3 regions of the Amycolatopsis sp. NPDC051128 genome follow, and region 1 is predicted to be linked to each of the others. Evidence: riboswitches for the same ligand, from Rfam matches in the RefSeq annotation. Region 1 holds a riboswitch; each other region holds the start of a gene.
What was found. Region 1 has a riboswitch for thiamine pyrophosphate ahead of AB0M82_RS17285 (thiamine ABC transporter substrate-binding protein). Riboswitches for the same ligand answer to the same signal wherever they lie in the genome.
Positions count from the first base shown of each region.

Region 2: another riboswitch for thiamine pyrophosphate. It lies ahead of thiC (phosphomethylpyrimidine synthase ThiC); the one in region 1 lies ahead of AB0M82_RS17285 (thiamine ABC transporter substrate-binding protein).
Region 3: another riboswitch for thiamine pyrophosphate. It lies ahead of thiO (glycine oxidase ThiO); the one in region 1 lies ahead of AB0M82_RS17285 (thiamine ABC transporter substrate-binding protein).

Region 1 covers NZ_JBFBBN010000014.1:93,943-97,984, forward strand. Annotated here, with positions in the region: gene AB0M82_RS17270 (ArsR family transcriptional regulator) at 1-358, shown strand, start outside; gene AB0M82_RS17275 (hypothetical protein) at 358-825, shown strand; gene AB0M82_RS17280 (4a-hydroxytetrahydrobiopterin dehydratase) at 1,285-1,581, opposite strand; TPP riboswitch at 1,614-1,719, shown strand; gene AB0M82_RS17285 (thiamine ABC transporter substrate-binding protein) at 1,742-2,791, shown strand; gene AB0M82_RS17290 (iron ABC transporter permease) at 2,875-4,042, shown strand, end outside.
Region 2 covers NZ_JBFBBN010000017.1:2,680-6,721, reverse strand. Annotated here, with positions in the region: gene thiD (bifunctional hydroxymethylpyrimidine kinase/phosphomethylpyrimidine kinase) at 1-285, opposite strand, end outside; gene thiC (phosphomethylpyrimidine synthase ThiC) at 282-1,934, opposite strand; TPP riboswitch at 1,928-2,052, opposite strand; gene AB0M82_RS19235 (trypsin-like peptidase domain-containing protein) at 2,100-3,011, opposite strand; gene AB0M82_RS19230 (glycoside hydrolase family 15 protein) at 3,237-4,042, shown strand, end outside.
Region 3 covers NZ_JBFBBN010000017.1:9,258-13,299, forward strand. Annotated here, with positions in the region: gene thiD (bifunctional hydroxymethylpyrimidine kinase/phosphomethylpyrimidine kinase) at 1-458, shown strand, start outside; gene AB0M82_RS19270 (MarR family transcriptional regulator) at 556-990, opposite strand; gene AB0M82_RS19275 (thiazole synthase) at 1,087-1,845, opposite strand; gene thiS (sulfur carrier protein ThiS) at 1,847-2,047, opposite strand; gene thiO (glycine oxidase ThiO) at 2,047-3,120, opposite strand; TPP riboswitch at 3,114-3,219, opposite strand; gene thiE (thiamine phosphate synthase) at 3,343-4,002, shown strand.

The DNA of each region.
Region 1 (4,042 bases):
GCTCTACCGGCCGTTGAGCGAGCTCATCTCGGTCACCTTCGGGCCGTTGCCGCTGCTCGCCGAGGCCTTGTCCGGGCTGGCGGGCGTGCGCGAGGCCTATATCTACGGGTCCTGGGCCGCGCGCTACGGCGGCGAATCGGGACCGCCCCCCGGCGACGTCGACGTCCTCGTCGTCGGTTCGCCTGATCCGGACGCGCTTTTCGACCTGGCCGAGCGGGTGTCGCGGCGGCTGGGCCGCGAGGTCAACGTCCACCGGATCTCGCCCGCGTCGTGGGCGGCGGCGAGCACCACGGATCCGTTCCTCACCAGTGTTCGTGAGCGTCCGCTGGTCCAGTTGCAGCTCAGCCAGGAGGCTTGATGACCCGGTGGAACCAGGGGCGCGAAACGATCGACGCGCACATCGCGCGCGGCGCCATCGAACACGTCCCGGCCTCGCGGGAGGCCGCCGAGGCGGAACTCGTCCGCGCCCGCACGCACCTCGCTTCGGCGCGGCGGCTGCTGGACTCGGATCCGGAAGGCGCCTACACGCTGGCTTACGACGGCGCCCGACGTGCACTGGCGGCCGTATTGCAGAACCAGGGCCTGCGGGTGACGAGCCGTGGCGGCCACGTCACCGTGTACGAGGCGGTTCTCGCGCAGCTCGATCCACCGCTGGGGTCGCTTTTACGTCCCTTCAACCGGATGCGGGCCCGACGCAACGAGGTCGCCTACCGCTCCTCCGAGGCCCCTTCGATGACCGCGGAGGACGTGACCGCCGACTTGTCGAAGGTGGAGGCTCTCATCGAGGTCGCCGAGAAGGCGATCCCGAACATGCCACGCTACTGAGTGAACCGCGCTCGAGCGGGTGGCCTCGACCGTCGGATAGTGGCGCTCGCCGCCTGAAGAACCTGCCGGATCCGAAGATCCGGCAGGGGCTCGCGAACTAGCCGAGCAGGCCCAGCAGCGCGATGGTGATCAGCACCACCGCGGTGGCGACGGTGTTGATCCAGGCGCGCTGGGTGGCGGTGAGGGCGGCGGTGTTGTTCATGGCGTTTCCTAGGGCTGAGCCGATGCTTCCGCCTGCTCAGCGCCTTGATCATGCCGTTCGTTAGCGGCTGTGATCGAACTCACCGGTAGTGTTCAGCCATCCAGGTGACGACGGTTGCGGACGGTGAACCAGAGCACGCCTCCGGCTGCCGCCACCATCGTCGCGAATGCTGCCGTTCCCACCACGATCGCCTGGGTCATGCCACGTCCTTCCGTCTCTCGGTTGTCTACCGAGAGACGCCGGACCTGCGCTTTCGTTCACCCGGAGTAGCCGGGATCACAGATCACCGAGTCGATCCGCGCGGCCAGGTCGAAGTCCTTCGCGGTCAGGCCGCCGGCCGAATGCGTGCTGAGCCGGAAGGTCAGGGTGCGCCAGCGGATGTCGATGTCCGGGTGGTGATCGGCCGCCTCGGCCAGCGCCGCGACGCGGTCCACCACCTCGATCGCCTGCGGGAAGCTCGCCAGCTCCACCTCGCGGGAGATCACCGCCCCGGAGCGTGTCCAGCCGGTACCCAATCGTTCGTCGGCCTCGGAGTCGCTCAAGATTTCCGTCATGTCTCCATGGTCGTACGTCCTGGACTACGCTGCACGGTTGCCACGGGAGTCCGGCGAGCCGGGCTGAGAGGCGGGTCACCCGCGACCGTTCGCACCTGACCGGATCATGCCGGCGAAGGGAGGGCTTCACCTCCTCGTCCGGAGAAGTGCAGGAGGGTAGATGAAACGCAGGGCTGTTCGCGCCGCGACGGCCGTCGCGGTCGTCAGCGTCGTCGCCACGGGGTGCTCGCTGTCCGACGGCGAAGGTGGCACGCAGCAGACGCCCACCGTCACCCTCGTGACGCACGATTCCTTCCTGGCGCCGCAGGAGGTGCTCGACGCCTTCCAGAAGCAGTCGGGCATCAAGATCTCCGTGCTCAAGCAGGGCGACGCCGGTTCGCTGACCAACAAGCTGGTGCTGACCAAGGCCAACCCGATCGGTGACGTCGCGTACGGCGTCGACTCGACCTTCGCCTCGCGTGCGCTGCAGGAGGGCGTCTTCGAGCCCTACACCAGCCCGGAGGCCGACCGCGGGCCGCAGCGCTACGCCGTCGACCCCGAGCACCGGCTGTCCGCGGTCGACGTCGGTGACGTCTGCGTCAACGTGGACACGAACTACTTCAGCGCCAAGGGGATCCCGGCGCCGGACAGCTACGACGACCTGGCCGACCCGAAGTACAAGGACCTCCTCGTCGCCGAGGACCCCGCGACGGCGTCGCCCGGCCTGGCTTTCCTCCTCGGCACCATCGCGAAGTACGGCGAGGCCGGCTGGAAGGACTACTGGTTGAAGCTGAAGGCCAACGGTCTCAAGGTGGTCAGCGGCTGGGAAGAGGCCTACACCAAGGAGTTCTCGGGCTCGTCCGGCAAGGGACCGCGGCCGATCGTCGTCTCGTACGCGTCGTCGCCGGCCGCCGAGGTGGGCGAGGACGGCAAGCCGCGCACCAAGGCACTGCTCGACACCTGCTACCGGCAGGTCGAGTACGCCGGTGTGCTGGCGAACGGCAAGCAGGCCGAGAACGCGCACAAGGTCGTCGATTTCCTGCTCTCGCAGCAGTTCCAGGCGACCGTGGCGGCCAACATGTACGTCTACCCGGCGCGCCAGGGCGTCGACCTGCCCGCGGGCTGGGCGCAGGTCGCGCCGTTGCCGCAGAAGCCGGAGACACTGCCGGCGGACCAGGTGCAGGCCGGACGCGAGAAGTGGATCGGCGAATGGCGCACGCTCGTGCAGTGACGTCCGGTGCCCGGAGCTCCCGAAAAGCACCGGTCCTGGCCCCGCCGCGGACCGCCCGGGGGCTCGGCCTGGCGCTGCTCGGGCTGGCCCCGATCGGGTTCCTGGTGGTGTTCTTCGCCTGGCCGGTGCTGGCGATCGTCGGTCGCGGGTTCGCCGCGGGCGGTCTCGACGTCGTCCTGGGCGACCCGCGGACCTGGCAGCTGGCCTGGTTCACCGTGGCGAGCGCGGCCGCGTCGACGGTCGTGGCGGTGCTGGCCGGGCTGCCGGTGGCGTTCCTGCTGGCCCGGGTGCGGCTGCCGGGCGTCGGCCTGGCGCGGACGCTGGTGCTGGTGCCGTTCGTGCTGCCGACCGTGGTGGTCGGGCTGGCGTTCCGGGCGCTGTGGCCGGACGGCGGCGTGCTGCCGATCGTGCTCGCCAACGCCTTCTTCAACGTCGCCGTCGTCGCGCGGACCGTCGCCGGGCTGTGGGCGCGGCTGGATTCGCGGACGACCGACGCGGCCCGCGCGCTGGGCGCGTCGCCGTGGCGGGCGTTCCGCTCGGTGACGCTGCCCGCGCTGGCGCCCGCGATCGCGTCCGCCGCGGCGGTGGTGTTCTTGTTCTGCGCCACCAGCTTCGGGGTCGTCCTGATCCTCGGCGGCGCCCGCTACCGGACCCTGGAAACCGAGATCTACCTGCGAACCGTCGATCTCCTGGACCTCTCGGGGGCCGCGGCTCTTTCACTGATCCAGTTCACGGCCGTGGTCGCCGCGCTGGTGCTCGGCGGGCTGGCGCGGCGGCGTAAGGAGGGGGCCCGGATCGGCGCGGGCCAAGCGCGACGCCCTCGCGGCGGCGAGTGGTGGGTCGTCGGCGCCGCGGGTGTCGTGCTCGCGCTGCTGGTGACACCGATCGTCGCGCTCCTCGTCGAATCGGTGTCCACTGAGGACGGCTGGTGCCTCGCCGGGTACCGGGCGCTGACGAGTACCGGTGAGAAGGGCGCGCTGCAGGTGTCCGGCTGGGACGCGGCGCAGAACTCGCTGAAGGTGGCCATCGACGCGACGCTGCTGGCGATGGTGGTCGGTGTGCTCGCGTCCGTGGTGCTGGTCGCGCTGCGCCGGTCGCCGGCGCGGGCCGCGCGCGGGCTCGGCGAGACGATGGACGCCGTGCTGATGCTGCCGCTCGGGGTGTCCGCGGTGACCGTCGGGTTCGGCTACCTGGTGACGCTCGACGCGCTGCCCGGCGACCTCCGGACATCGCCGTACCTGGTGCCGCTGG
Region 2 (4,042 bases), on a different contig from region 1:
CGTCTTCGCCACCGCGCGGATGATCTCCGCCGTCGCGAGCATGCCCGTCTTCGCCGCGTCGACGCCCATGTCGGCGGCCACCGCCGTGATCTGCGCGGCGACCACGTCGGCCGGGACCTCGGTGAAACCCCGCACACCCAAGGAGTTCTGCACGGTGACGGCGGTCAGCGCGACCAGCCCGTGCACGCCGTTGGCGAAGAACGTGCGCAGGTCGGCCTGGATGCCCGCACCACCGCCGGAATCGGATCCGGCGATGGTGAGGGCGGTCCTGGGGGTGCGGGTCACTGCCCCACCACGGGCAGGTAGACCTTGTTGCCGGATTCGGAGAACTCGGCCGACTTCTCCGCCATGCCGGCCTCGATGGCCTCCACAGTGGACAGACCGTGCTCGTCGGCGTACTTGCGGATGTCCTGGGTGATCCGCATCGAGCAGAACTTCGGGCCGCACATCGAGCAGAAGTGCGCCGTCTTGGCCGGCTCCGCGGGCAGCGTCTCGTCATGGAACGACCGCGCCGTGTCCGGATCGAGCGAGAGGTTGAACTGGTCGTTCCAACGGAACTCGAAGCGTGCCTTGGACAGCTCGTCGTCCCACTCCTGCGCGTACTGGTGCCCCTTGGCCAGGTCCGCGGCGTGCGCCGCGATCTTGTAGGTGATCACACCCGTCTTCACGTCGTCGCGGTTCGGCAGGCCGAGGTGCTCCTTCGGCGTGACGTAGCACAGCATCGCCGTGCCGTACCAGCCGATCTGCGCCGCGCCGATGGCCGACGTGATGTGGTCGTACGCGGGCGCGATGTCCGTCGCGAGTGGACCGAGGGTGTAGAACGGCGCCTCGCCGCAGAGCTTTTCCTCGAGCTCGACGTTCTCCTTGATCTTGTGCATCGGCACGTGGCCGGGACCCTCGATCATCACCTGGACGTCGTGCGAACGCGCGATGTGCGTCAGCTCGCCGAGGGTCTCCAGCTCGGCGAACTGGGCGCGGTCGTTGGCGTCGGCGATCGAGCCGGGGCGCAGGCCGTCGCCGAGGGAGAACGTGACGTCGTACTGCCGCAGGAGCTCGCAGAGTTCCTCGAAGTGCGTGTACAGGAAGGATTCCTTGTGGTGCGCCAGGCACCACGCGGCCATGATCGACCCGCCGCGGCTGACGATGCCGGTGACGCGCCGCGCGGTCAACGGGATGTAGCGCAGCAGCACGCCGGCGTGCACGGTGACGTAGTCGACGCCCTGCTCGCACTGCTCGACGATGGTGTCGCGGTAGACCTCCCACGACAGCTTTTCCGGTTCCCCGTTGACCTTTTCGAGGGCCTGGTAGATCGGCACGGTGCCGACCGGCACCGGCGAGTTGCGGACGATCCACTCGCGCGTCTCGTGGATCCGCTTGCCGGTGGAGAGGTCCATGATCGTGTCGGCGCCCCAGCGGGTCGCCCAGACCATCTTGTCTACCTCTTCCTCGACCGACGACCAGACGGCCGAGTTGCCCATGTTGGCGTTGATCTTCACGAGGAAGTTCTTGCCGATGATCATCGGCTCGGACTCGGGGTGGCGGCGGTTGACCGGGATCACCGCGCGGCCGCGGGCGACCTCGTCGCGCACGAACTCGGGCGAAACCCGTTCCCGGGCGGCGACGTACTCCATTTCCCGGGTGATGACACCCTGTTTCGCCCAGCCGAGCTGGGTGTTGTGCTCACGCCCGTCGGCCCAGCCGGCCCGCAGCCGGTGCAGTCCACTGTGGACGTCGATCTCGGCTTCCGGGTCGGTGTATGGGCCGGAAGTATCGTAGACGTCGAAATGTTCGCCGTTGGACAGGTCGATCCGCCGCGCGGGAACGCGGAGCCCCGATTCGGTCCGGTGGTACACCTTGTGCGAGCCGGTGATCGGCCCGGTCGTCACGGAGACGTCACGCTCTTCTTGGGCAGCAGAGTTTTCCAGCGTTGTCAACGACTTTCACTCCCTACGCCGGCATTACCCGGTCAGGTTCATGCGGTCGGTGACACCTGGGAAAGAACCCCAGCCACCCTCTCAGCCCGCCATGGCGCGAGCTCCCGCGTTGGTGTTGTGCCCCGACCATGCCACGCCGGAGGCGCATACTCAAGTCGCGTCACCTCACCCGACCAGTTCGGCGGGGGTGGCGTAGACGTCGACCATGGCTCCGTTGCGCAGCACGGTGATCGGCAGCGCGGTGCCGATCACCTCCGCGAACAGCCGGCGCTGGATGCCTTGGGCGTCCGAGACGCGGGTGCGCCCGACGGTCAGCACGAGGTCCCCGGCACGCAGCCCGGCCCGGTCGGCGGGCCCGCCCGCGACCACTTCCCGCACCCGCAGCCCGGCGGCCTGGCCGGTGCGCTCGGCGACGTCGTCCGGCAGCGGTGCCGGCACGCCGACGAGGCCGAGGTACGCCCGCCGCACCCGGCCCTCGACGACGAGCGTGTCGATGATCCGGCGGGTGGTCGCGTTGATCGGCACGGCGAGGCCGAGCCCCACCCCGGCGACCGCGGTGTTGATGCCGACGACGTGGCCGGCGGAGTCGGCGAGCGCGCCGCCGGAGTTGCCGGGGTTGAGCGCGGCGTCGGTCTGGATGACGTCCTCGATGACGCGCCCGGCGCGGCCGTGGCGCACCGGGAGGGCCCGGCCGAGCGCGCTGACGACGCCGGCGGTGACAGTGCCGGAGAAGCCGAGCGGGCTGCCGACGGCGACGACGAGCTGCCCGACGACGAGCTGGTCGGCGTCCCCGAGCACAGCGGCCGACGGCGTCTCGCCGCGGGCCCGCAGCACGGCGAGATCGGACAGCGGATCGGCGCCGACGACGTCGAAGGGCACTTCGCTGCCGTCCGCGAAGGTGGCGACGCCCCGGCGGTGATCGTCGACGACGTGGGCGTTGGTGAGCAGGTGGCCGTCTTCGGCGAAGACGACCGCCGAGCCACTGCCGCGGGCGAGCTGAACCCCGGCCACGTGCGGGGTGACGGTCCGGGCGACCGTGCTCACCGTGCGCGAGTAAGCGTCCATCGCCTCGTCCATGGGCACCTCGATTACACCGTTGCAGGTACTTCGATTGTGCGCCCGAACCGGCGGGAACGGCGTTCGCCGGTCGTGAACTAGCTGTCCACGATGTGTGACACCAATAGCCCGGATCGGTGACTGGTGGTGGTTCACCGGATCGGACCATGCACCCGGCAGAATTTGGCGGCAGACTCCCAAGTCGCTTCTGTAACGGTGCAGAGGCGATCTTTCTGTGGGGTTGATATGCGCAAACTCATGTTCGGCGCCCTCGCCGGACTGCTGGTCACCGGCCTGATCCCGGCGACCGCGGCGGCACAGGGCGGCGGTGAGGCACCCGGCGCGCCCGGTGCCCATCCCAGCTGGCTACCCGCGAACAAGACCGGTTTCGGCACGGCGCACGAGCAGTCGAGCAACGTCTGGTTCACCCTCCAGGGTGGCCAGCTGTCCGAGGTCTACTACCCGGACCTGTCGACGCCGAGCGTCCGTTCGATGAACTTCGTCGTCACGGACGGTCGCAGCTTCGCCGTCGCCGACCACACCGCCAAAGCGCAGCAGGTCCGCCGGACCGACGACGACAGCCTGACCTACGAGCAGACCATCACCGACGACCAGCACCGCTGGCGCCTCCGCAAGACCTACGTCACCGACCCGGCCGCCACGACGGTGCTGGTGGACGTCGACTTCCAGTCGCTCACCGGGCGGCCCTACCAGCTCTACGCGGTCGCCGATCCGGACCTGACCAACGAAGGCTCGGACGACTCGGCCGCGCGGACGGGCGACGCCGTCACCGCGCAGGACGCCGCGAACGCCGCCGCGCTCACCGCGAAGCCCGCCTTCGTGAAAACCAGCGTCGGCTACGCCGGTTCCTCCGACGGCAACACCCAGCTCGCGAAGACGTTCAAGCTGAACGCCTACGACAGTGCCGCGAAGGGCAACGTCGTGCTGACCGGGCAGACCGCGGCCGACGGCGTCCGCGGCCGGCACGTCACCCTCGCGCTCGGCATGGGCGCGAAGGCCGGCGACGCGCTCCGTGCCGCACAGGCGTCGCA
Region 3 (4,042 bases), on a different contig from region 1:
TCGACCACGCCGGGCTCGTGGCGCTGCGCGACGAGCTGCTGCCGCGCGCGACCGTGCTGACCCCGAACCTCGACGAGGTCCGGCTGCTCACCGGGATGACCGTGACCGACCGCGAGGGCATGCACACCGCGGCCGTGGTGCTGCACCGGATGGGCCCGCGGTACGTCCTGGTCAAGAGCGGGCACCTGCAGGCCGACCCCGAGTGCGTCGACCTCCTCTTCGACGGCTCGACGTTCGTGGAGCTGCCGGGCCGGCGCTACGCGACCCCGCACACCCACGGCGCGGGCGACACGATGGCGTCGGCGCTGACCGCGGGCCTGGCCAAGGGGATGTCCGTGGTCGAGGCCGCGCGGTACGGCAAGTGGTTCGTCGCGCACGCCGTCGAGCACGCCTACCCGATGGGCGCCAAGGTCGGCCCGGTCTCCGCCTTCTGGCGGCTGGCGCCGGAGGAGCGCTGAGCGGCCACCCGGTTACCCAGGCCGCCGCCAACCACGAAACCCTCAACGAGCTCCGCGCCCTGCGCGCGGAGCTCGCCGAGCTGCGGAAGCAGGCCGCTTAACGGTCTTCGTCGGAGATCAGCGCTTCGAGCGCCGGCAGCGCCGCCAGCAGCGCTTCGCGGTGCTCGGGCGCGAGCCGGTCCAGACGGCGGTTCAGCTCCTGGACCCGCGTCGAGCGGACGCCGGAGACGAGCCGCTCACCCTCCTCGGTGGCCTTCGCCAGCCATGCCCGCCGGTCGACCGGGTCGGACTCGCGGCTGACGTAGCCCGCCTCGACCAGCGACGCGATGATCCGCGACATGGTCGCCGCGGCGACGCCCTCCTTGGCCGCGAGGTCGCCGAGCCGGAGCTGGCCGGAGTTCACGAGCGTCGCGAGCGCCGAAATGGCGCCGTGGCCCGGCCCCGGCACACCGGCCTGCCGCAATGACCGGGACAGCCTGCCCACGGCGAGGTACAGCCTGCCCGAGACGTCCTGGACCGAGGTGCTGGTCACGGCTGGCTCCTTCTCCCTGCCCCCGCCGCGGATGCGCCGGAAAGTGCCGTCCACCTTACGGGCTCGTGGTGCCGGTCGGTGTGAAGGCGGCCCGGTTCACCGGGGTGGGCTCGACGCCTGCGCCCAGAAGCGCTGCGGCACCCGGCCGGCCCCGCGGGCCAGCCGCCCGGCGACGACGCCCGCTCGCATCGCCGCGGCCATCCGTTCGGGGTCGGCCGCCCGGGTGACCGCGGTGGAAAGCAGGACGGCGTCGCAGCCGAGTTCCATCGCCAGCGTCGCGTCCGACGCCGTGCCGATTCCGGCGTCCAGGATCACCGGCACGCCCGCCCGCGACACGATCAGCTCGATGTTGTGCGGATTCCGGATGCCGAGACCGGTGCCGATCGGCGCGCCCAGCGGCATCACCGCGGCGCAGCCGGCCTCCTCCAGGCGCAGCGCGAGCACCGGGTCGTCGTTCGTGTAGGCGAACACGGTGAACCCGTCGGCGGCCAGCCGTTCGGCGGCGTCGAGGGTTTCGATCGGGTCCGGCAGCAGCGTCCGGTCGTCGGCGTGCACTTCGAGCTTGATCAGGTCGGTCTCGAGCGCCTCACGCGCGAGCTGGGCGGTGAGCACCGCTTCGGCGGCCGTGCGGCACCCGGCGGTGTTCGGCAGCAGCTCGATGCCGAGGCGCCGGAGTAGTTCCAGGACGCCGGAGCCGCCTTCGGCGTCGGCCCGGCGCATGGCGACGGTGGTCAGCTCGGTGCCGGACGCGACCAGCGCGCGTTCGAGCACGGCGAGGTTGGCCGCGCCGCCGGTGCCGATGATCAGCCGGGACGTCAGCTTGCAAGGGCCGATGACGAGCGGTTCTTCGTCCATTTCAGCCTCCCTGGACCGCGGTGAGCACGTCGACGCCGGCACCCTTGGGCACGGTGGTGGCCGACCAGTCGGCGCGGCGCACGACGACGCCGTCGACCGCGACGGCGATCCCGGGCCGCTGCCCGCCGGCGGCGTCGAGGACGTCCGCGACGGTGGCGCCGTCCGGGAACTCCGTCCACGTGCCGTTGAGCTTGATCTCCATCACACGTGCTCCTTCTGGTGCAGGCGGGCGGGGGACGCCGCTTCGGTGCCTTCGGGCGGTTTCTCCCCCTCGAGCCAGGCGACCACGGCGTCCGCGGTCACGGGGGCCATCAGCAGGCCGTTGCGGTGGTGCCCGGTCGCGGCGAAGACGCCGTCGTCCAGGACGCCGAGATACGGCAGCGCGTCCCGGCTGCCGGCCCGCAGGCCCGCGGCGGTCTCGACCAGCTCGTACTCGGTGATCGCGGGGAAGACGCGTTCGGCGCCCTCGATCAGCTCGCGCACGCCGCGCGCCGTGACGGCCTGGTCGAAGCCCGCCTCGTACTGGGTGGCGCCGAGGACGAGCTCCTGGTCGCCGCGCGGGACGAGGTAGATCGGGCGGCCCTCGACGACGGCACGGACGGTGCGCGTGGGCGGCGGCAGGCAGCCGCGGCGGGGCTTGAGCCGGAGGATTTCCCCTTTGAGTGGGCGGACGGCGTCGGCGAGCCGCGGGTGCAGCCGCCCGGTCCAGGCGCCCGCGGCGAGCACGACGGCCTCGGCGTCCGGCAGGGACCCGACGCGTTCGCGGACGAACCGGACGTCGTGGTTGACGCAGCCCGCGTACAGCGCGTTGAGCAGTTTCCGGTTGTCCACGGCCAAGTCGCCAGGCACGTGGAGTCCACTTCGGACGGACCCGACGCCGGGTTCGAGCCGCTTCGCCTCCCGGCCGGTGAGGCGGTCCGCGGCGCGCCCGATCGAGCGCAGGTAACCGGCGAGGATGTCGAGGTGCCCGGCGTCGGCGCTGTCGAACGCGACGACGAGCGTTCCGTGTCCGGCCAGGCCGGGGTCGACGCCTTCCCGCGCGAGGTCACTCGCGAAGCCGGGCCAGCGTTTCAGCGACGCCTCACCGAGGCGGAGCACGTCCTCCTCGCCCGGCCAGGCCTCGGTGACCGGGGCGAGCATGCCCCCGGCCAGCCAGGACGCGCCGCCGCGGACCGGTTCGGGGTCGTAGACGGTGACCGCGTGGCCGGCTTTGGCGGCCCGCCACGCCGCGGACAGGCCGATCACGCCGCCGCCCACCACTGCCAGGTTCGTCATGGGATCACGCTCCCTGCGCCGGCATGACCCGGATCAGGTTCCACGGTCGGAGCGGCAGCTCCCTCTCAGCCCGTGCCTCGGGCTCCCGTGCGGACACTTCCACCCTACTGTGCCGTTCGTCGATAATCCAACCGCTGTTGGCTTTCGCGGCAACGGCACGTGCCGCTCGACGGCCGGCCTGCTTTGGGTCGGATTGTCAACGCGCGGGGTACGGTCGCCGCTATGCCCGCCCTTTCCGGTGACAAGATCCGCGCCCGGCTCGACGCCGCGCGCCTGTACCTGTGCACGGACGCCCGCACGGCCCGTGGCGACCTGGCTTCGTTCGCGGACGCGGCGTTGGCCGGCGGTGTCGACATCATCCAGCTGCGCGACAAGACCGGCGCCTTGGAAGCCGCGGGAGAGATCGCGGCGCTGGAGGTGCTGGCCGAGGCGTGCGCACGGCACGGCGCGCTGCTGTCGGTGAACGACCGCGCGGACGTGGCGCTGGCGGTCGGAGCGGACGTGCTCCACCTGGGCCAGGACGACATCCCGGTGCCGCTGGCCCGCCGGATCCTCGGCGACGACGTCGTGATCGGCCGGTCGACGCACTCTCTCGACCAGGCTCTCGCGGCGGCTTCGGAGCCGGGAGTGGACTACTTCTGCACCGGCCCGTGCTGGCCGACGCCGACGAAGCCGGGGCGGTCGGCGCCGGGTCTGGACCTGGTGCGTTCGACGGCGGCGGCTTCGGTGTCACGCCCGTGGTTCGCGATCGGCGGCATCGACGTCCCCCGGCTGCCGGAGGTGCTCGACGCCGGGGCTTCGCGGATCGTCGTGGTCCGGGCGATCACCGAGGCCGAGGACCCGGCTGCCGCGGCCCGCGAACTGCGCTCCCGGCTGGGCTGACGCCAAGTTCCGTGAATGTCGCATTGAGCCGCCGATGTGC